DNA from 3 places in the Mesorhizobium sp. B4-1-1 genome. Region 1 is predicted to be linked to each of the others. Evidence: predicted binding sites of a transcription regulator. Region 1 holds the regulator's gene; each other region holds the start of a gene.

Region 1 (7,787 bases):
CTCCGGCGCCGGCGCCACTTTCCCCTATCCGATCTATGCGAAGTGGGCCGACGCCTACAAGAAAGAGACCGGCATCGGTCTCAACTACCAGTCGATCGGCTCCGGCGGCGGCATCAAGCAGATCAAGGCCAAGACCGTGACCTTCGGCGCTTCCGACGCGCCGCTGAAGGGCGAGGATCTGGACTCCACCGGGCTCGCGCAGTTCCCGATGGTGATGGGCGGCATCGTTCCGGTCGTCAATCTCGAAGGCATCAAGCCGGGCGAACTGGTGCTCGACGGTCCGACGCTGGCCGACATCTTCGCCGGCAAGATCACCAACTGGAACGACGAAGCGATCAAGAAGCTCAACCCCGACGCCAAGCTGCCCGACCAGGCGATCGCCGTCGTCCACCGTTCGGACGGCTCGGGCACCACGTTCAACTTCAGCTACTACCTGGCTGACGTCAGCGCCGACTGGAAGTCGAAGGTCGGCGTCAACACCGCGCTCGAATGGCCGGTGGGCATCGGCGCCAAGGGCAATGAAGGCGTCGCCAACAACGTCTCGCAGACCGGCGGCGCGATCGGTTACGTCGAATACGCCTATGCCAAGCAGAACAAGCTGACCTACACCGACCTGATCAACAAGGACGGCAAGAAGGTCGAGCCGACCGCCGCCGCGTTCTCGGCCGCCGCGGCTAATGCCGATTGGAGCTCGCAGCCGGGCTACGGCGTCATCCTGGCCAACCAGGCCGGCGCTGAATCCTGGCCGATGACCTCCGCCACCTGGATCCTTGTCTACAAGAAGCCCGACGACACTGCGGCCACGGCCGAAGCGCTCAAGTTCTTCGCCTGGTCCTATGCCAAGGGCGACGAACTGGCCGCGGGCCTGGACTACGTTCCGATGCCCGACGCGGTCGTGAAGAGCGTCGAGGAAATGTGGGGCAAGGACGTCGTCGACAAGGACGGCAAGCCGCTCTACTCCGGCATGTAATTCCTGTGGAATAAGGAGGGCGTCTCCGGCGCCCTCCTGTCTCTTTCGAAATGCGAGGGGCTAAATGACAGCCGTTTCCGACGCCGCGACATCGTCCGCCCTGCGGACCAGAGAAGCGACAGTGCGCCGCTTCGCCTTCACCGACATGGCATTCCGGACGGCCACGCGCCTTTCCGCCATCCTCGTGCTGGTTCTGCTCGGCGGGGTGGCGATCTCGCTGGTCAGCGGCTCGTGGGAGGCGCTGTCGAAGTTCGGCTTCTCCTTCCTGACCACCGAATCCTGGAACCCGGTCACCGAGAATTTCGGCGCCCTGGCGCCCATCTACGGCACCATCGTCACCTCGGCCATCGCCATTCTAATCGCTGTGCCGATCGGCATCGGCATCGCCGTCTTCCTGACCGAGCTCTGCCCGCGTCCGCTCAGGCGCCCGATCGCCATCGCGGTCGAGCTGCTCGCAGGCATCCCCTCGATCATCTACGGCATCTGGGGCCTGTTCGTGTTCGCGCCGTTCCTGCAGACGACGATCCAGCCCTTCGTCATCGGGCTCTTCAAAGATGTCCCCGGCCTCAACAATCTTTTTGCCGGCCCGCCCTACGGTATCGGCCTGCTGACCTCGTCGCTGATCCTCGCCATCATGGTGCTGCCCTTCATCACCTCGATCACCAAGGACGTGTTCGACACGGTGCCGGCGGTGCTGAAGGAATCGGCATACGGCATCGGCTGCACGACCTGGGAAGTGACCCGGCGCGTGACCATCCCCTATACCCGCGTCGGCATCATGGGCGGCGTCATGCTTGGCCTCGGCCGCGCGCTCGGCGAGACGATGGCCGTTACCTTCGTCATCGGCAACGCGCACCGCATCAGCGCCTCGCTGTTTGCGCCGGGCACGACGATCTCGGCGACCATCGCCAACGAATTCACCGAAGCCGACGGCGATCTCTATACATCCTCGCTGGTATCGCTCGGCCTGATCCTGTTCATCATCACCTTCATCATCCTCGCGCTCGCACGTTACATGCTGATGCGCATCGACGCCCGCACGGGAGCCTGACCGATGTCGACGTCGCTTGCACTTCATAGCAGCCGCAAGAGAAAGAACAGCGTGATGATGATGCTGTGCGTCGTCGCCGCAGGCATCGGCCTTGCCTGGCTGGCGCTGATCCTCGGCGCACTGCTCTACAAGGGCCTATCCGGCCTCTCGCTGGCGGTGTTCACCGAAATGACGCCGCCGCCAGGCGATGCTGGCGGCCTGCTCAACGCCATCTACGGCAGCATCGTGATGACCGTCATCGGCGTCATCGTCGGCACGCCGATCGGTGTCCTGGCCGGAACCTACATGGCCGAATACGGCCGCTTCTCGCGCCTGACCACGATCGTGCGCTTCATCAACGACATCCTCTTGTCGGCGCCGTCGATCATCATCGGCCTGTTCGTCTATGAGCTGATGGTGCGGCCGATGGGGCACTTCTCGGCCATCGCCGGCGCCGTCGCGCTGTCGATCCTGGTGATCCCCGTTGTGGTGCGCACCACCGAGGACATGCTGAACCTCGTGCCCAACGCGCTGCGCGAAGCAGGCGCCGCCATCGGCGCGCCGCGCTGGGTGGTGATCCGCTCGGTCGCCTATCGCGCCGCCCTGTCCGGCATCGTTACCGGCATATTGCTGGCGATCGCCCGCATCTCCGGCGAGACGGCGCCGCTGCTCTTCACCGCGCTCAACAACCAGTTCTGGTCGAGCAATCTCAACGCGCCGATGGCCAGCTTGCCGGTGACCATCTTCCAGTTCGCCCTCAGCCCCTATGAGGAATGGCAGCAACTGGCGTGGACCGGCGCACTCATAATCACCCTGACGGTTCTCGGGCTGAGCATCTTCGCGCGCAGCCTCACCGGACGCAGAGAGGACAGATGAAACCGATGTTGTCCACCGATTTGAACGTAGCCGACACGACCGTCGAGAAGTCGAAGATCGAGGTCAAGAACCTCAATTTCTACTATGGCCAGTCGAAGGCGCTGAAGGACATCAACCTGTCCCTGCCCGAGCGCAGCGTGACTGCCTTCATCGGCCCGTCGGGCTGCGGGAAGTCGACGCTGCTGCGCGTGCTCAACCGCATCTACGAGCTCTACCCGAAGCAGACCGCCGAGGGCCAGGTGCTGCTCGACGGCAAGAACATCCTCGACCGCTCGCAGGACCTCAACCTGCTGCGCACCAAGATCGGCATGGTGTTCCAGAAGCCGACGCCATTCCCGATGTCTATCTACGAGAACATCGCCTTCGGCGTCAGGCTCTATGAGAAGATCAGCAAGGCCGAGATGGATAGCCGCGTCGAGTCGGCGCTGAAGCGCGCCGCGCTGTGGACCGAGGTCAAGGACAAGCTCAACGCCAGCGGCCTCAGCCTCTCGGGCGGCCAGCAGCAGCGCCTGTGCATCGCCCGTACCGTGGCGGTGAAGCCCGAGGTCATCCTGCTCGACGAGCCGGCCTCGGCGCTCGATCCGCTGTCGACCGCCAAGATCGAGGAACTGATCGACGAGTTGCAGGCCGACTACACGATCGTCATCGTCACCCACAACATGCAGCAGGCGGCGCGCGTGTCGCGGCAGACGGCGTTCATGTATCTGGGCGAGCTGGTGGAGTTCGACCGGACCGAGAAGATCTTCACCTCGCCCCGCGAGAAGCGCACGCAGGACTATATTACCGGCCGCTTCGGCTGAGTTCATACGAGGACATCATCATGGCCGAACATACCGTCGCCTCCTTCGACGAGGATCTGAGGCAGATCAGCCGGCTCATCAACGACATGGGCGATCTCGCCAGCTCGATGGTCGGCGGCGCGACCAAGGCGTTGCTCGAGACCGACAATGCGCTGGCGCAGCGCGTCGTCTCCGACGACGCCATCATGGACGCTCGTCAGCGCGAGCTCGACGACCGCGCCATCACGCTGATCGCCAAGCGGCAGCCGATGGCGGACGACCTGCGCAACGTGGTCGGCTCGATCCGTATGGCGGGCGACCTCGAACGCATCGGCGATCTCGCCAAGAACATCGCCAAGCGCGTCGGCTCGGTCGGCGTCAGCGCCGCGCCGCGCGACCTCACGCATTCGATCGATTCCATGGCGCAGATGGTGCTGATCCAGGTCCAGGCCGTGATCCAGGAATATATGGTGGGCGATGCCACGGCGCTGGCCAAGCTTCGCAACGACGACGAGCGCATCGACGTCAAATACACCTCCGTCTTCCGTGAGCTGTTGACCTACATGATGGAAGACCCGCGCAACATCACCGCTTGCACGCATCTTCTGTTCTGCGCCAAGAATCTCGAGCGCATCGGCGACCATGTGACCAACATCGCCGAGAACGCCTATTATGTGCTGACCGGCACGCAATTGCCCGCCAATCGTCCGAAGCAGGACGAGACCGCAATGTCGGCGCCGGCGGCCTGACGAAAAGGTTACCCCAATGATCGCGCCACGCATCATGGTGGTGGAGGACGAGGAGCCGCTGGGGGTGCTACTCCGCTACAATCTCGAATCCGAGGGTTACCAGGTCGAAGTGGTGACCCGCGGCGACGAGGCCGAAATCCGCCTTCAGGAAAACGTTCCCGACATGCTCGTGCTCGACTGGATGGTGCCGGCGGTTTCTGGCATCGAGCTCTGCCGGCGTCTCAGGATGCGGCCCGAGACCGAGCGGCTGCCGATCATCATGCTGACGGCCCGCGGCGAGGAAAGCGACCGCGTGCGCGGCCTCTCGACCGGCGCCGACGACTATCTGGTCAAGCCGTTCTCGACGCCGGAGTTCATGGCGCGCGTCAAGGCGCTGCTGCGCCGCGCCAAGCCGGAGGTGCTGTCCAGCGTGCTCAAGGTCGGCGACATCGTGCTCGACCGCGAATCGCACCGCGTCTACCGCAAGAAGAGCGAGATCAGGCTCGGCCCGACCGAGTTCCGCCTGCTCGAATTCATGATGCGCCATCCCGGCCGAGTGTTCTCGCGCAGCCAGCTGCTCGACAATGTCTGGGGCGAGACGATCTATATCGACGAGCGCACCGTGGACGTCCATGTCGGGCGCCTGCGCAAGGCGGTCAACAACGGCCGCATGCCGGACGTCATCCGCACCATCCGCGGGGCGGGTTACGCGATCAGGGAGGATTAGAGCGGTTCACCGTTTACTGGGAACCGCCCTCTGCCCCGCCGCCGCTTCACATGAAATCGGGCTTGTCGCCATCCGTGCCCGGCTTGTCGACGCCGAGATTTTCGCCGACATGCCGATCCGGCGCTCGGACAATCCGAGCAACCAGATCGGCCACGCTGACGCGCGATACCGACGTGCCCTTGAATGGCTCGTTGCGCGCGGTCGTTTCATAGTCGATGACCGCCTCATCCATCAGCCATGCGGGCCGCAGGATCGTGTATTCGAGACCGGAGGCCTCGATGGCGTCTCCGGCGCGCCGGAAGGGTTTCAGGTCCTCGCCGATCATGGCGGCGTTCCATTCGCCGAACTTGCCGGACACTTCGTCATAGATGCCGAGCGCCAGAATGAAGATCAGTCGCCTGATGCCGGCCTTCTTCATGGCGGCGATCACGGCCCGCGCCTGCCTGTCGAGGTCCGCGCCGGTCAGATTGGCGTAGACGATGTCCTGTCCCTGCATCGCTTCGTCGAGCCTTGCGGCGTCCAGAACGTCCCCTTGGACAACGTTCTGATTTGGCCCGGCAAGGCCGGCAAGGCGCGCCGTGTTGCGGGCATACAGGGTCAGATGAAGGTCACCGTCGCCCGCCAGCATGTCGATGACGTGGCGGGCAATCTGGCCACCCGCGCCGAGAATGAGAACCTTGATCATATGACCTCGCTTGTTCCGGGTCGAAGGGGACGAACCCTGGTCGATCCCGCATCCCTTGGACGATTACCTTCCGCCGATGGGTTGCAGCGTCTTGCCGAAGAAAGGCGCCAGCACCGACACTGCTTCATCGACATATCTCTCGCCGTCATAGAGATCCATGTGGTTGGCCCCTTCAACGACATGGTAGCTCTTGTCCTTGCTGGCGGCGCGGCTATAGAGGTCGTCGCTCATCCATTTGCTGCCGGCCTTGCTCCCGGCCACGATCTGCAGCGGCTGGGTGAGGTAGGCCTCGGCTTTGGAATAGGCGTCGTAGGGAATGATCTGCGACAGGCTGCGAGCCGTCGCATAACCGGGTGCGGTCGGGTATTCGGCGCGGGGCGTGTGATAATATTCCCAGGCTTGGCGCAGTTCTTCGTTCGGAGCGTCGTCTTCCTTCAGTGGCGCCAGCGGAATCCTGCCAACCTCCGAACCGTTGGCGTCGGAAGTCCGTGCCGCCGCGCCGACCGCGATCACGGCGCGGGCGTCTGCATCCTTGATATTGTTGTCCCAACCGTTGCGGAACATCTGGCCGATATTGACGGCGCTCACGGTTCCGACGGCCTTGATGCGCGGGTCGTCAATTGCCGCATTGGCCGTATAGCCGGCGCCGGCGCAGATACCCATCGCACCGATACGGTCATTGTCGACATAGGGGAGCGTGGTCAGGTAATCGAGCACGGCGCTCACGTCTTCGGTGCGGACAGACGGGTTTTCGAGCTGGCGCGGCTGCCCGCCGCTCTCGCCCTGGTAGGAGGCATCGTAGGCGATGGTGATGAAGCCCTGTTCGGCGAGCTTCCTTGCATAGGTGCCCGCCGTCTGCTCCTTCACGCCGCCGCCTGGATGCGAAACGATGACTGCCGGGTAGGTCCTGGTCTCGTTGAAGTCTTCCGGAAAATTGATGACGGCCGACATGGCGATTGCCTGATTGTTGGAGTTGGGGAAGCTGATTTTGCCCATGATGGCACTCCTTGCACTGAGTTGGCGTCGATGCATCTGCACGAGATCCCTTGCATTCTAGGCCGTGGCAATTCATCGAATTAGCCGGTAAAATCCACTATGACTTATTGGTAGGATGATAAGTGAGACGCGAAGAGATCGCCGACCTGGCCGCCTTCTACGTGGTCGCGGAGCAACGCAGCTTCACCAAGGCCGCCGCGAAACTCGGCATCTCCCAGTCGACACTGAGCCAGATCGTCAAACGGCTTGAGGAGCGTCTCGGCGTCCTGCTGGTGGCGAGGACCACACGAAGTGTGGCGCCGACGGAAGCGGGAAAGCGTTTGCTGGCAACGCTTGGGCCTACGCTGCGCGAACTCGACCAGAGCATCGAGATGCTGGCCGAGTTCAGGGAAACGCCCGCCGGCACGATCCGCATCACATCGGTTGAACACGCAGCTCGGACGATCCTGTCACCGGCGATCGCGAAACTGTTGCCGCAATATCCCGACCTGAACGTGGAGATATTCATCGACTACAGCCTGGCCGATGTCGTGGCCGACAATTTCGATGCCGGCGTGCGGCTGGGGTCGCAGGTGGCCAAAGACATGATTGCCGTCAGGATTTCGCCCGATATCGCGATGGCGATCGTCGGTTCGCCCGACTATCTGCGATTGCGCGGCGCGCCGCTCGAGCCCAATGAACTGACGGAGCATCGCTGCATCAACCTGCGCCTGCCCACGTCAAACAAGCTCTATGCCTGGAACCTGAAGATCGGCGGGAGGATCGTCGGCGTCAGCGTCGAAGGCCAGGCGACCTACAATTCGATCGATCTCATCCTGGATGCAGCCCTTGCCGGCGTCGGCCTGGGGCTGCTGCCTCTCGACCAGGTACAGGCCCATCTCGACCGCGGAGTGCTGGTCAGCGTGCTCGATGCGTTCGTTCCCCCACTCCCCGGCTATTATCTCTACTATGCAAACAGGCGGCTGAACTCGTCGGCTTTCAGGGTGGTGGTCGACG
Region 2 (7,787 bases), on a different contig from region 1:
CGTCACCCTGCTGATCTGGCGCACGCGGGAAACCGTCTCTAGGCCTAGACGGTTCTCCGACGTCCCGCTGCGGCCGCGGCTTTCGGTGCCTGACGGTATCCGCGCGCAGTTCGTGGCGCCGGCGGTGACCGGTTTCGGCGCCATGGCGCTGGTCGGCTTCTACGCCGCGCTGGCGCCGAGCATTCTCGCGCAGCAGCTGCACGTGACCAATCATGCCGAAGCCGGCGGGCTTTTCTTCGAGCTGTCGAGCGTGGCGGCCATCACCATCGTCGGCACCGCCTGGTTCTCCAGCCGCTCCACCATGCTCGCGGCGCTGGCGCTGATGATCCCCGCCGTGGCGCTGATCGTGGCGGCGCAGGTCTACGCCTCGATGGCGCTCATGATCGCCGCGACGGCGGTCTGCGGCGTGGCGGCGGCGCTTGGCTATCGCGGCGGCCTGCAAGTGGTCAACCAGATCGCGCCGGCCGACCGCCGCGCCGAGGTGGTGTCGGCCTTCTTCATCTGTTGCTTCTGCGGCAACGCGCTGCCGGTGATCGGCATCGGTATCCTGTCCAGCTTGGCGAGCGCCACCGTGGCAAGCCTGGCCTTTGCCGGCATGATCATCGTCTTCTCGCTGGTCGCGCTCGGCTTTGGCGTCAGATACGCACGGTAGGTCTTGGCTATTCGGTCTCCGGCAGGAGCTGCGCGCGTTGGCGCGGCATGCCAAGGCCGGTGTCGGGCGGCTCGCCCGCCGCCGGCCGATCCTCGATCATGTGCATCGTGCGCCAGCGGCCGAAGCGATAATAGGCGGCGGCCAGCACCAGCGAAGCGATCGAGCCCGCCGGAAAGCTCCACCACAGCGCCTCCTGGCCGATGACGCTGCGCATGGAATAGGCAAAGCCGGTGCGAATGATCAACACCGAGATGATCAGGATGATAAGCGGCGGCATGACGGCGCCGGTGGCGCGCACCGTGGCGAACAGCACGATCGTGATGCCGAACAGGATGAACGACCAGGACGCTATCCTGTTGATGTGGGCGGCGATGTCGATCGCGGCGCTGTCGTTGCTGAGGAACAGGCTGAGCACCGCTCGGTCGAAGACGAAGAGCAGCGCCACCAGCGCGCCGGTCAGCACCAGGTTGAAGCCGACGCCGGACGCCGCGACCTTGCCGATGCGGTCCCAGCGACCGGCGCCGACATTCTGCGCCGCCATCGAGGAGACGGCGGCGCCGATCGCCAGAGCCGGCATCTGGATATAGGTCCAGAGTTGGGCTGCGATGCCGTAGGCGGCGGCGACCTGCGAGCCATAGGAATTGACGATGCCCATCACGGTCAATGCCGCGGCCGAGATGACGATCATCTGCAGGCCCATCGGGATGCCCTTGAAGACGACGATGCGCAGCAGGGCCGGGTCGGGCTTGAGCAAGGCGAGATCAGCGCCCGCGAGCCGCAGCGGGTGTTTGCGGGCATAAAGCACGATCAGGATGGCGATCACGCTGACCGTCTGGCCTATGAGCGTCGAAGTCGCCGAGCCGGCGATGCCGAGCTCCGGAAAGGGGCCGATACCGCGGATCAGCAGGGGATTGAGCACGACGTCGAGGACGACCGCCAGCGCCATGAAGACAAACGGCGTGCGCGAATCGCCGGCGCCGCGCAGCACGGTCATGACGAAGGACAAAAGGTTCATCATCGGCACGGCAACGAAGATGATGCGCAGGTAGGCGCGCGCCAGCGGCAAGGCATCCGCCGGCGTGCCGAGCCCGGTGAGGATGGCGTCGACCCAGATCCAGCCGCAGACCGCGAACACCGCCGAAACCAGGAAGAAGAAGGTGGCGCTGGTGCCGACGATGCGCCTGGCTTCCGGCAGATCGCGGGCGCCGACCGCCTGCGCCACCAAGATGGTCGCGGCCATGCCGATGCCGAAAACGGTGCCGAGGATGAGGAAGAGCACCAGATTGGCGTTGGAGGTCGCCGTCAGCGCCGCCTCGCCGAGGAAACGGCCCACCCAGACGGCATTGATCGAGCCGTTCAGCGACTGCAGCACGTTGGAGCCCAGCACCGGCAGGGCGAACAGAAGCAGCGTGCGCGGAATGGGGCCGCTGGTCAGGTCGCCGGTCCGCCGGCGGGTGGGCTTCTTGTCATCCATGGCAGCACCGAAAATGAATCAGGCCCGCGATGGTATCGCAGGCCTGATGGTCGTGCATCCTTTTCAGGATCAGCGGGATGACAGGCAATCGCCCGTCGCCGGTTACTGGCCGGCGACAGTGTTCCCAGACAGGCCGGGGAGCGTCACCTGATAGACGAGGAAGGTAGTGTCGACGTCGGCTCCATCCTCGGCCTTGTACGAAGCGCCGACCTGGAAGCCGTCCTGGGTGAGGAAGTCGTTGTCGTTGGCGACGAACAGGAAATAGTCGTCGGGCAGCTTCGGATCGAGCACGGAGACCAGCGACATCGCCTCCCACTTCTCAGAAAGGTTGTCCTTGTCGTTCGGCGCGCCATTGTGCAGGCCGAAGCGGCCGAGCTCGCCCTTGTCGTTGATGTCGATGAACGAGGTGAGCTTGGCCGGCGCCACCGACGGGTCGAGCACGCCCTTCGGCGCGACCGGCTTGTCGGCCGCGTCGAACGGACCGTTGGCGATATCGGTGGCGGCGGAAAGGTCGACGATCTCGATCTTGCGATAGAGCGACTCGTCGCCCTTGAGACCCTGGCCGTTGCCTGAGTCGCGCGCCAGCATCAGGAAGCTCTTGTCGGAGAGCGCGACGATCTCGCTCTGCGCGGCCACCTTGGTCTTGCCTTTGGCATCCTTGAACACCGGCAGCGGCACGACATATTCGTGCGCCAGCTTGAGCTGGGCGAGGTCGGAAGCATCATAGACCAGCGCGCGGGTGTTCTGGCGGGTCGAGCCGGAATCGCCGCCGTCCTGGCGCGCCGCCGACTGCAGCACGGCGATCAGGAACTTGCCGTCGGGCGTCATCGACATGCCTTCGAGGCCCTGGTTGTTCTGGCGGCCGGTCTCCGGGTCCTTCGGATCGGGCTCGGCGGCGCCCGGGCCGGGATTGTCGGAAGCGAAGTTCGGCTTGCCGTGGCGCGTCGGCACCAGCGCCGCGGGCGGCTGCGTCGCCGACATCAGATGACCGTCGGCCGAGAAGCGGTAGATGTTGGGACCATATTCGTCGGAGATGAACATCGTGCCGTCAGGCAGCCGCACGATCGCCTCGTTATCCAACGCCAGCTTGCCGTTGTCGGCCTGCGGCAGGATCGGCATGCCGCCGGCGGCTTCGCGCACACCGTTCAACGGATCGAGGCCGGTGGCGTCTGCGCCCTTGTCGTCGGTCAGAAGCATCGTGTCGGCGAGCGTCGCCTTGACGCCGGTCTGTTCCTGTCCGGCGGCGGGCGCCACGTCGGGGGCGGTCGGGGCCAGCTCGATCGAGATGGTGTTGAGGCGCGGGCGATAATTGGTGGTGCCGACGACATTGTAGCCGCGGTCCGGCAGCAGCCAGAGCGAGCCCTTGTAGCCGGCGCCGTCGCGCGCCCAGGACTTGGTGTCGATCGCCATGCCGGAGCCTGAACCGAAGGTCTCGCCGAACTTGTCCTTCTGGCTGGCCGGAATGCGGCCGATGCCGACCAGCCCCTTGTTGACATAGGCGACGCCGTCGGCGAGCGCCGGGGTGAGGGCAGTGAACAGGGCAAGCGCCGCGCCGAGCGCGACGGTTCGGTTAAGGTGTTTCATCGATATCCCCTTCTTGACGAGCAGAGCAGCCATTGGCTCAAAAAAGGCGCGGCATCGACGATGCGGCCAGCCCTGGCCGTCGAGCGGTCTAGGACGTGAACGTGATGGTTGCGTGACAGGCGGAGGTTCTTTCCTTCTTCCCTTGCGGGAGAAGCGCAACCATCAGCTCAGGCGGTTTGGTTTGCGGGTGGACTTTTGCTCCACGGGGTGCGGCGTTCGACGACGGCGTTGGCGAAGATGAGGAGCTTTCTGACGCAGGCGATGATGGCTTTCCTATGAGCCTTGCCGTTGTTCGTAAGGCGGCCGTAGAGAGCGACCAGAGCGGTGTTCCAGCGCTGGGATGCGGGCATGCAGCATTGAAGAGCGCTCGGCGGACACGACTGCGACCGCCGGCGATATGGCGCTCGCCGGTACGTTCGCCCGAGTCCTCGTGCAGTTCTTCAACGGGCTGATCATCATCCTGTCGCTGCTCGGCCATAAGTAAGACCAGGCAAGGTACAGGTGAGAGGGCAGGTCACACCCCCGTAACAAACCCGTCCAGCACGCGTTTCTGGCCGGCCTTGTCGAAGTCGATGGTGAGCTTGTTGCCGTCGATGGCCGCGATGTTGCCGTTGCCGAATTTCTGGTGGAAGACGCGGTCGCCGACATTGAAGGCGGACGGCGTGTCGGCGACGGATTTGGCGACCAGCTCGCCCTCGATGGTGCGGCCCTTCACCGAGGTGCGGCCGGCGCCGTAGCCGGAGTCTGTCTCGCCATAGCCGATGCGTTCCACCTGGTGGCCGGAGCGGGTGCCCCAGTTGCGGTCGGTCGCCTCGGTGCGGTTCGCCTGCGCCCGCTGCCAGCCGGGCGTCGCATAGGTGTTGGAGAAGCTGCCCTGGTCCTTGGCGCCGATATTGTCGAAGCGCGAGGCGCCGTAGGGATTCTGCCGACCGCCACCGCGCCCGGAAGCGAAGGCGCCGCCGCCATAGGGATTGCCGTAACCGCCATAGCTGTTGCCGCTGTCGGCGATATCGACATGGGTTTCGGGCAATTCGTCGACGAAGCGCGACGCGATCGTCGATTGCCACAGGCCGTGAATCTGGCGGTTGGAGACGAACCAGATATGCAGGTTCTTCTTGGCGCGCGTCAGGCCGACATAGGCGAGCCGGCGCTCTTCCTCGAGGCCGGAGCGTCCGCCCTCGTCCAGCGCGCGCTGATGCGGGAACAGGCCTTCTTCCCAGCCGGGCAGGAAGACGGTCTCGAATTCGAGGCCCTTGGCAGAATGCAGCGTCATGATCGAGACCGCATCTTGCGACTCGCCCTGCTCGGCCTCCATCACCAGCGCGACATGCTCGAGGAAGGAACGCAGCGATTCATAGTCCTCCATGGAGCGGATCAGCTCCTTGAGGTTTTCCAGCCGCCCGGGCGAATCCGCCGAACGGTCGTTCTTCCACATGTCGGTGTAGCCGCTTTCCTCCAGGATGGTCTCGGCGAGCTCGGTGTGCGGGGTGGTTTCCAGCGCCTTCTGCCAGCGCTCGAAATTGGCTGCGACCTCGCGCAGCGCCGCACGCGGCTTCGGCTTCAGCTCGTCGCTTTCGGCGAGCGTTGCGGCAGCCTCCAGCATGGGGACGCGCATGGCGCGCGCCGTGTCGTGGATCTGGCGGATGGTGGCTTCGCCCAGCCCGCGCTTCGGCACGTTGACGATGCGCTCGAAGGCGAGGTCGTCGCCGCCGTTGGCGACGACGCGGAAGAAGGCCAATGCGTCGCGGATTTCCAAGCGCTCGTAGAAGCGCGGGCCGCCGATGACGCGGTAGTTCAAGCCCAGCGTGATGAATCGGTCTTCGAAGGCGCGCATCTGGAAGGAGGCGCGCACCAGGATCGCCATGTCGTTGAGGTTGTGCTTTTGCCGCTGGTAGGTCTCGATGGTGTCGCCGATGGCGCGCGCCTCTTCCTCCGAGTCCCAGGCCGCGTGGACATGCACCTTGTCGTCCTCGGGGTCGTCGCGGTCGGTGAACAGGGTCTTGCCGAAGCGGCCCTCATTGTGGGCGATGAGATGCGAGGCCGCGCCCAGAATATGCGCGGTGGACCGGTAGTTGCGCTCCAGCCGGATGATGGTGGCGCCCGGAAAATCCTTGTCGAAGCGCAGGATGTTGTCGACCTCCGCGCCGCGCCAGCCATAAATCGACTGGTCGTCGTCGCCGACGCAGCAGATGTTGACTTTGTTTTCGCTCACGACCGGGCGCTCGCTGGCCTCCGCGGGGGCGGCCTGGCCGGCCGACGCCCGGTCGGACTTGCGGCCTTCGGCCGATGGGCCACGCCCAGAATTGGGGCGCTGTGCCAGGAGTCGCAGCCACATGTATTGCGCGGTGTTGGTGTCCTGATACTCGTCGACCAGTATGTATTTGAACCTGCGGTGGTACTCCTTCAGCACGTCCGGATAGGCGCGGAAGATGCGGATCGGGTGATAGAGCAGGTCGCCGAAGTCGCAGGAATTCAGCGTCTGCAGCCGTTCCTGATAGGCCTTGTACAACTGGCGGCCCTTGCCGTTGCCGAAGCTGCGCGCATCGCCTTCCGCTATTTCGTCGGGCCCGAGACCCTTGTTCTTCCAGTTGTCGAGCATCTGGGCGAAGGTCTTGGCCGGCCAGCGCTTGTCGTCCAGCCCTTCGGCCTGGATCAATTGCTTGATCAGCCGCACCACGTCGTCGGTGTCGAGGATGGTGAAATCCGACTTCAGCCCGGCCAGCTCGGCATGTCTGCGAAGCAGCTTCACGCCGATCGAGTGGAAGGTCCCGAGCCACGGCATGCCTTCGACATTGCCTTCGCCGATCAGGTGGCCGATGCGCTGCTTCATCTCGCGCGCGGCCTTGTTGGTGAAGGTGACGGCCAGGATTTGCGAGGGGAAAGCCCTGCCGGTGGCAAGGATGTGCGCGATGCGGGTGGTGAGCACCCGCGTCTTGCCGGTGCCCGCGCCGGCCAGCACCAGAACCGGGCCCTCGGTCGTCTCGACGGCGAGGCGCTGCTCCGGGTTGAGGCCCTTCAGATAATCGGGCGCGCCGTTCTGGCCGCTGCGCGCCGCCATGGCGCGCGCGGCTATGCCGGATGGAGCCGCCGCCGGCCGCGCATTCGGTTCATCGAAAAAAGGCATGTCTTCGGAAAAGCCCGACATCGCTCCCGAATGTAGTGATTCGGCAGCGAAAGACCAGAACTGTCTACGTTTTGTTCTAGTTTTGCGTGTCTGGCCCCAACTTGACAGCCGGAGCGGGTGAGGGAAAGCTGCCGGCAGGGCAGGGACGGCTCGCCGTCGCCTGAGAGCGGCCGCAAAGGCGCAACAGTCGAAGGAGCACCGTCTTGGCTGTCACCATCACCTCCCTCGTCCTTTTCCTCATCGGTCTCATCCTCGGCGGCGGCGGCATCTGGCTCGCGGTGCTGGGCGGCAGCTGGTACTACCTGATCGCCGGCGTTATCTTCGTGATCACCGCCTGGCTGCTGTTCAGGCGCAGGTCGACGTCGCTCTGGCTCTACGCGTTGTTCGTGCTCGCCACTTTGTGCTGGGCGGTCTGGGAAATCGGCTTCGACTGGTGGCAACTCGGTCCGCGCGGCGGTGTCATCGTGCTCATCGCCCTATGGCTGCTGACGCCATGGGCAAGGCGAGGTCTGCGGGGGCCGGACGGGCGCGCGCCGCTGATCCTGGCCGTGCTCGCCTCGCTCGCGGTCGCCGGTTATTCGATGACAGCCGACCCCAGGGATATCGGCGGCACGCTGGGCACCGAAAAGGTGGCGGCGACGGCCAATCTCGGCGGCGACATGCCGGCCGGCGAGTGGCACTTCTACGGCCGCACGCCCTTCGGCCAGCGCTATTCGCCGCTCGACCAGATCACGCCTGACAATGTCGCCAAGCTGCGGCCGGCCTGGACCTACCGCACCGGCGACGTGAAAGGCACCGACGACATCGGAGAGACGACCTATCAGGTGACGCCGCTGAAGATCGGCGACGCGCTCTACATCTGCACGCCGCATAATTTCGCCATCGCCATCGATGCCGCGAGCGGCCAGGAGAAATGGCGATACGACCCAAAGATCAAGCTCGACAACAACCGC
Region 3 (7,787 bases), on a different contig from region 1:
GGGGGGATGGCTCCTGGCTGATCGGCGTCGCACTGCTGCTCGCCATTGCAATGGCCTGGTTCGTCGCCCACAGGGCGCGACAGCGGCAGAAGGCGACCGGTCAGCAATTTCCGGTCTTCTGGACATCGGTCACGCTTATCGTCGGCCTGCCGGTGCTGGCCTACCTGCTTAGCGGCATGCCGCTCACCTTCGATTTTCCGAAGCAGTCGACCTTCAACCTGACCGGTGGCTTCTGGGTCAAGCCGGAATTCCTGTCGCTCTTGCTGGCGCTCTCCTTCTACACGGCGGCCTTCATCGCCGAGATCGTGCGCGCCGGCATCAGGGGCGTCAGCAAAGGCCAGAGCGAAGCAGCGGCGGCACTCGGCCTCCGCTCCGGTCCGATCCTGCGGCTTGTGGTCATCCCGCAGGCGATGCGCATAGTCATCCCGCCGCTCACCAGCCAGTATCTCAACCTGACCAAGAACTCCTCGCTGGCGATCGCCATCGGCTATCCGGACCTTACCGCGACCGCCGGCACGGTCCTCAACCAGACCGGCCAGGCGGTGGAGGGCGTGTTCATCATGATGATCGCCTATCTGGTGCTGAGCCTGGTGACGTCCTTTGTCATGAACATCGTCAACGCCAGAATGGCGCTGGTGGAGAGGTAGGGCCATGCAGGAACACGACATGTCCTGGGTGCGCACCGAGATGGCGCTTGCGCAGCCGGCCCCGCCTACCGAACGCGGCGCCTATGCCTGGGTGCGCAAGAACCTGGTCGGTTCGGTCGGCGACACCGTCCTCACAATTCTCGGTATTGCCATCGTGCTCTGGGTCCTGCCGCAGGTGATCAACTGGGCTTTCCTCAATGCCCAGTGGACCGGGCCCGACCGCACGGTCTGCACCACCGTCACGCAAGGCGGCATCCAGCCCGACGGTTGGACCGGCGCCTGCTGGGCTTTCGTCAACGCCAAGTTCGGCCAGTTCATGTTCGGCACCTATCCGATCGAGGAGCGCTGGCGGCCGATCCTGGTCGCCATCCTGTTCGTGGCGCTGTTGGTGCCGATGCTGATCCCGCGCGTGCCGGGCAAAAGACTGAACGCGATCCTGCTTTTCGCGGGATTGCCGGTCGTCGCCTTCTTCCTGCTGCTCGGCGGTGTGTTCGGCCTGCCGGCTGTCGAGACTGCGCGCTGGGGTGGGTTGCTGGTCACGCTCAGCCTTTCTTTTGTCGGCATTGCGGTGTCGTTGCCGCTCGGTGTGATCCTGGCGCTCGGCCGGCGCTCGAAGATGCCGATCATCAAGGTGCTTAGTGTCATATTTATCGAGACGGTGCGTGGCATCCCGTTGATCGTGGTGCTGTTCTTCGCCAGCGTCATGCTGCCGCTGTTCCTGCCCGTGGGCGTCACCTTCGACAAATATCTGCGTGCGTTGATCGGCGTGTCGCTGTTTGCCGCCGCCTATATGGCCGAAGTGATTCGTGGTGGCCTGCAGGCGATCCCGAAGGGCCAGTATGAGGGTGCCGACTCGCTCGGCCTCGGCTACTGGCAGAAAATGGGCCTGATCGTGCTGCCGCAGGCGCTGAAGCTGGTCATCCCCGGCATCGTCAACACCTTCATCGGCATGTTCAAGGACACCAGCCTGGTGCTGATCATCTCGATGTTCGACCTGCTCGGCGTGGTGAAGCAGAATTTCGCCGATGCCAACTGGGCGACCCCGCAGACCGCGAAGTCCGGCCTGATCTTTGCCGCCTTCGTTTTCTGGCTGTTCTGCTTCGGCATGTCGCGCTATTCAATGTACACCGAACGCCGGCTCGATACCGGTTATAAACGATAAAAAGGGAACAGGTTATGGCCACCGAAAACGCCGTCAGCGCGGAAGAAATCAAGGTCAACGCCGCCAAGATGCACATCTCCACCACCGATGTCGCCATCGACATCGTCGGGATGCACAAATGGTATGGCGAGTTCCATGTGCTGAAGGACATCAACCTCAAGGTGATGCGCGGCGAGCGCATCGTCATCTGCGGTCCGTCCGGTTCCGGCAAGTCGACCATGATCCGCTGCATCAATCGGCTGGAGGAGCACCAGAAGGGCAAGATCATCGTCGACGGCAAAGAACTCACCAACGATCTGAAGAAGATCGACGAGGTGCGCCGCGAGGTCGGCATGGTGTTCCAGCATTTCAACCTGTTCCCGCATCTCACCATCCTCGAGAACTGCACGCTGGCGCCGATCTGGGTGCGCAAAATGCCGAAGAAGCAGGCCGAGGAGATTGCCATGCATTTCCTCAAGCGCGTCAAGATCCCGGAGCAGGCCAACAAATATCCGGGCCAGCTCTCGGGCGGTCAGCAGCAGCGCGTGGCGATCGCGCGCTCGCTGTGCATGAACCCGCGCATCATGCTCTTCGACGAACCGACCTCGGCGCTCGATCCGGAGATGATCAAGGAAGTGCTGGAGACGATGGTGGGGCTGGCGGAAGAGGGCATGACCATGCTCTGCGTCACCCACGAGATGGGCTTTGCCCGCAAGGTCGCCAATCGCGTGATCTTCATGGATCAGGGCCAGATCGTCGAGCAGAACACGCCGGCCGAGTTCTTCGACCATCCGCGCCATGAGCGCACGAAGCTCTTCCTCAGCCAGATCCTGCACTGAGGCGGAGCCCGGTAACAGGTTGCTCGGAGGTTGCTCGAACCACCCCTCGGCTTCGTCATTCTAGGGCGAAGCAAGGAGCGAAGCGACGCGGCGCAGACCCTAGAATCCATGCCGTGACATCGAGGTGTTGCTGCGGTTCAGAATTCTGCACCGTCGCGCCCTCCGGCAGAGGGCACGGCATGGACTCTCGGGTCAAGCCCGAGGATGACGAAGTCACGAACGGGTTCGGCCAATCTCGAGAGCTGCGACAAATGCGGCCAGCTTACCGCGCCTGATGCGAAAATTCCTGCGATATCTGGCAATGCTCGTCGCAGCGGTGGTGCTTGCCGCCGCGCTCGGCACGCTGGTGCCGCGCCCGCTCTGGCCAGCCGCCGCCCGAGGCGAGGGGACGCGGCACATATTGGTGCTGAGGAACCCGATCCACACCGACATCGCTGTGCCCCTCGATGATGGCGTACGCCGGCGCTTCGACTTCCTGGCCGATGCCGGCCTGCCGATCGAAGCGCCGGAGGCGCGCTACATCGTCTTCGGCTGGGGCGGCCGCGCCTTCTATCTGCAGACGCCGACATGGTCGCAGGTGAAGGCCGCGCCGGTGTTGAAAGCGCTCACCATCGACGCTTCGGTGATGCATGTCGATGTCGCCGGCGCGATCAAGGAGCCGCATCCCGCCGTCGCCGGCTTCGACATCGACGAAGCGCATTTTGCGGCGCTGCTCGACCATATCGCGGCGAGTTTTCGGCAGGGGCCGGGTGGCCCGATGGCGATCGAGAATGCTGGGTATTCAACCTACGACCGCTTCTACGACGCCAACGGCCATTTCAACGCCCTGGTCGGCTGCAATACTTGGACGGCAGCTGCGCTGCGCGCCGCAGGTCTGCGCACGGGATGGTGGAACCCGCTGCCGGTGACGCTGTGGTGGTCGTTGCGGTTGTATGATTAATGCATGTCGCGCAAAAGTGTGCAGCGGTTTTGCGATAACGACATGCATGGAAACAAAGGCTAAAGCGCGTCGCCTGAATCCGCTTCAGCGCGACGCGCTTTAGTAGCAATTGGCGAGCGCCTCGTTCCTTCGCGCCAGCCTATCCGGTCGTCCGCCTCCTACCGCCTGACCACCTTCCGCTCCTCCCAGCCATACAGCCAGTCCAAGTCCGCGGCGAGCCGCTCAGCCGGCCGGGTCGCCAGCACCAGGTTGCGGGCGATCGCCACCGGTCCGCTGGCATGCCAGGCCAGGCGATTGAGCGCGCCGCGTTTCAGCACCTTTTCGACGCGCGGCCGTCTGAGATCCTCCCAAACCGTCAGGCCCTGCTTCGGATCGCCGGGAAAATGGGCGACCAGATTGGCGAGCATCGAGGCGTCCTCAATCCCCATCGCCGCGCCCTGGGCCGCGAACGGCGTCATGGCATGCGCGGCGTCACCGATCAGCGCGACGCCGTCCGGCGTCGTCCAGCGGCGCTGCTCGACCGTGTGGATGGGGAACGCCGTCCAGGGGCCGGCGAGCGCCACCAGGTTCGACAGCGTTGCCGCCGTGCCGCGCATGGCATCGGAAAGAAGGGCGGGGTCTGCATGACCGGACCAGCCTTCGGCGATGCGCTCGCCCTTGGTGAAGGCCGCAAGGTTGAAGGCGCGGCCCTTGCTCACCGGATAGGCGACCATGTGGAAGCCGGGATGCAGGAAGGTGGTGACGCTGTCGGTAGCGCCGATTTGCGCGAAGGCCTTGCCGGCCGCGCTTTCCGCAGGAACCGTCGCGCGCCAGGCGAGCTCGCCCGAAAAGCGGCTCGCCACAAAGCCGGCCGTCCTGGCAAGCCCCGCGCGAAGCGAAGACCAAACACCGTCCGCTCCGATAAGCAGGCCGCCTGTGACACTTGTCGCTTTGCCGTCGATCTCGACCGCTGCGGCAACACTTTGCGGGTCGAGGGCGATGCCGGTCACGCGCGCCCCGGTGACAAGCTCTATATCTGGCCGGTCCGCCGCCGTGGCCATCAGCGCTGCCTGCAGGTCGGCGCGGTGCGCCACCAGATAGGGCGCGCCCCAGCGCCTTTCTCCGGCTTCCCCAAGCGGCACGCGCGCCAGCTCGCGCAGGCTTCTTGCGTCCTTCAGCACCACCGCTTGCGGCCGGATCGCGTTTGGCAGCAGGCGGTCGAGCACGCCGAGCCGGCGCAGGATGCGGGTCGCGTTGGGGGAAAGCTGGAGGCCGGCGCCGGCCGCTTCGAGTTGCTTTGCCTGCTCGAACAACTTTACCGGGAAACCGCGCTCGGCAAAGGCAAGCGCCGCCGTCAGTCCGGCAATGCCAGCCCCGGCGATGACGATTTGCCGGGACCGTGTTTCAGCCATGATCTAGCAGTCATTCATGATCTGCAGGGTCAGGCGGCCTGGTCGATATAGAGGCAGCCGGCCGGCTGCGTCTCCGTCGCCTTCAGCGACGGCGAATAGCGATAGAGCGTCGAGCAGTAGGGGCAGACCTTTTCATTGTCGTCGCCCATGTCGAGGAACACATGCGGATGGTCGAAAGGCGGATTGGCGCCGGTGCACATGAATTCCCTGACGCCGATCTCGATGACCGGATGGCCCGCGTCGTTCTGGAAATGGGGAATGCTACCGCCTGCCATCGTCGTCTCCAATTGGGTTCGGCCAGTGGGTGTGACCCGTCTGCATCTGGAGCATAACAGGCCAGTTTGCAAGATCGATGAAATCAAACTGTCGCAAAAGGCTGGCAGAGGATAAGTTGAGCCGGTTAAGCGCATGGGACTGGCACGGATCGATTCCGTGACGATCATGCGTCACAAAGACGTGTTAGAGCGTCGCCTGACGGCAATATGCGGCGTTCCGTGGGACGGTTGCGGGCAAGAGCGGGAAACCATGAACGAATTGAAGCCTGTGCAGAGCGAGTTCATCACCGTCGAGGCGGCCAGCCCGGACGGCGGCAATCCCGACCGTTTCGTCAACCGCGAGTTCTCCTGGCTGCAATTCAACCGCCGCGTGCTGGAGGAATCGCTGAACGAGCACCACCCGCTGCTCGAACGCGTCCGCTTCCTGTCGATCTCGGCCGCCAATCTCGACGAGTTCTTCATGGTCCGCGTCGCCGGCCTTGCCGGCCAGGTGCGCGAGGGCATCGCCTTGAAAAGCCCGGACGGCCGCACGCCCGAGCAGCAGCTCGAGCAATTGCTGCGCGAGGTCGAGCGCCTGCAGGAGGACCAGCAGAAGAGCCTCTCGGCGCTGATGGTCCTGCTCAACAAGGAAGGCATCGAAAGCATCACCCGCGATGCGCTCACCAAGGACGAGAAGGCCTGGCTGGAAGAGCATTTCCAGGAGCAGGTTTTCCCGGTGCTGACGCCGCTGTCGATCGACCCGGCGCATCCGTTTCCGTTCATTCCCAATCTGGGCTTCTCGATCGCGCTGCAACTGCGCCATCGCAAGAACGGCGAGGAGATGAGCGCGCTGCTTCGCCTGCCGGTGGCGCTCAGGCGGTTCATCCGCCTGCCCGACCGCAAGAACCATGTCCGCTTCATTCCGCTGGAGGAAGTGGTCGGCATTTATATCGGCAAGCTTTTCCCCGGCTACGAGGTCAAGGGCTCCGGCACGTTCCGCATCATCCGCGACAGCGACATCGAGGTCGAGGAAGAGTCGGAAGACCTGGTGCGCCTGTTCGAAACGGCGCTGAAGCGGCGCCGCCGCGGCTCGGTGATCCGCATCGAGTTCGACACGCTGATGCCGGCCGCGTTGCGGGACTTCGTCGCCGGCGAGCTCGGCGTCTCGTCGAGCCGCATCAGCGTGCTCACCGGTCCGCTGGCGCTCAACCAGATCTCCGAGATCGTCGCCATTCCGCGCGACGATCTCAAATTCACGCCCTACAATCCGCGCTTTCCCGAGCGCATCCGCGAGCATGGCGGCGACTGCTTCGCCGCCATCCGCGAGAAGGACATCGTCGTCCATCACCCATACGAGTCCTTCGACGTGGTGGTGCAGTTCCTGCGCCAGGCCGCCGCCGACCCGGAAGTGGTGGCGATCAAGCAGACGCTCTACCGCACCTCCAACGACAGCCCGATCGTGCGCGCTCTGATCGATGCCGCCGAGGCCGGCAAGTCGGTCACGGCACTGGTCGAGCTCAAGGCGCGTTTCGACGAAGAGGCCAACATCCGCTGGGCGCGCGACCTCGAGCGCGCCGGCGTCCAGGTCGTGTTCGGCTTCCTGGAGCTGAAGACACACGCCAAGATGTCGCTGGTGGTGCGCCGCGAGGACGGCAAACTGCGCAACTATGTGCATCTCGGCACCGGCAACTACCACCCGGTTACCGCCCGCATCTATACTGACCTGTCCTTCTTCACCACCGACCCGACGATTGCGCGCGATGTCGCGCAGCTCTTCAACTTCATCACCGGCTATGCCGAGCCCGCCGAGGAGATGCGCCTTGCCGTATCGCCCTTCACGCTGCGCAACCGCATCCTGAAACACATCTCGGACGAGATCGTCCATGCCCGCGAAGGACGGCCGGCGCGCATTTGGATGAAGATGAACGCGCTGGTCGATCCGACCATCATCGACGCGCTTTACGACGCCAGCCGCGCCGGCGTCGAGGTCGACCTCGTCGTGCGCGGCATCTGTTGTCTGCGGCCGCAGGTGCCGGGTCTTTCCGAGAATATCAGGGTGAAATCGATCGTCGGCCGCTTCCTCGAGCACAGCCGCATCTTCTGCTTCGGCAACGGCCACGGTCTGCCGTCGGACGAGGCGGTCGTCTACATCTCGTCGGCCGACATGATGCCGCGCAATCTCGACCGCCGCGTCGAGACCCTGGTGCCGATCACCAATCCAACTGTGCATGAACAGGTGCTTGGTCAGATCATGCTGGGCAATATCATGGACAACCAGCAAAGTTTCGACGTATTGGCTGACGGCACCTCCCGGCGCGTTGTGCTGGAGGAAGGCGAAGAACCGTTCAACGCGCAGGAATATTTCATGACCAATCCGAGCCTCTCCGGACGGGGCGACGCGCTGAAATCGCATGCGCCCAAACGCATCGCTCAGTTCAAGCGCCGCAAGAAGAACGGCGCCGCGTGATTGCAGTTTCCCAGGGCCGGCTTCAGGACCGGCGACCGCTGTCGATCATCGACATCGGATCGAACTCGATCCGCCTCGTCGTCTATGAGGGGCTGGCACGCTCGCCCA

Evidence for each region. Region 1 encodes PhoB, which activates phosphate uptake and scavenging genes when phosphate is short. Its sites were predicted from a motif close to TGTCATNNANCTGTCAT; they were not measured.
Region 2: the regulator PhoB is predicted to act here: its motif matches at 3,812-3,828, upstream of FJW10_RS26985 (esterase-like activity of phytase family protein).
Region 3: the regulator PhoB is predicted to act here: its motif matches at 5,312-5,328, upstream of FJW10_RS19755 (RNA degradosome polyphosphate kinase).

Annotation. Positions count from the first base shown of each region.
Region 1 is NZ_VFTH01000034.1:16,614-24,400, reverse strand. It holds gene pstS (phosphate ABC transporter substrate-binding protein PstS) at 1-970, shown strand, start outside; gene pstC (phosphate ABC transporter permease subunit PstC) at 1,035-2,021, shown strand; gene pstA (phosphate ABC transporter permease PstA) at 2,025-2,876, shown strand; gene pstB (phosphate ABC transporter ATP-binding protein PstB) at 2,873-3,676, shown strand; gene phoU (phosphate signaling complex protein PhoU) at 3,697-4,404, shown strand; gene phoB (phosphate regulon transcriptional regulator PhoB) at 4,421-5,110, shown strand; gene FJW10_RS28580 (SDR family oxidoreductase) at 5,157-5,795, opposite strand; gene FJW10_RS28575 (alpha/beta hydrolase) at 5,859-6,791, opposite strand; gene FJW10_RS28570 (LysR family transcriptional regulator) at 6,914-7,787, shown strand, end outside.
Region 2 is NZ_VFTH01000027.1:55,940-63,726, forward strand. It holds gene FJW10_RS26975 (MFS transporter) at 1-652, shown strand, start outside; gene FJW10_RS26980 (MATE family efflux transporter) at 660-2,126, opposite strand; gene FJW10_RS26985 (esterase-like activity of phytase family protein) at 2,229-3,710, opposite strand; gene FJW10_RS30585 (hypothetical protein) at 4,051-4,194, shown strand; gene FJW10_RS26995 (UvrD-helicase domain-containing protein) at 4,225-6,855, opposite strand; gene FJW10_RS27000 (glucose/quinate/shikimate family membrane-bound PQQ-dependent dehydrogenase) at 7,038-7,787, shown strand, end outside.
Region 3 is NZ_VFTH01000014.1:76,232-84,018, reverse strand. It holds gene FJW10_RS19790 (amino acid ABC transporter permease) at 1-647, shown strand, start outside; gene FJW10_RS19785 (amino acid ABC transporter permease) at 652-1,809, shown strand; gene FJW10_RS19780 (amino acid ABC transporter ATP-binding protein) at 1,824-2,627, shown strand; gene FJW10_RS19775 (TIGR02117 family protein) at 2,902-3,567, shown strand; gene FJW10_RS19765 (FAD-dependent monooxygenase) at 3,726-4,958, opposite strand; gene FJW10_RS19760 (zinc-finger domain-containing protein) at 4,988-5,233, opposite strand; gene FJW10_RS19755 (RNA degradosome polyphosphate kinase) at 5,484-7,679, shown strand; gene ppx (exopolyphosphatase) at 7,676-7,787, shown strand, end outside.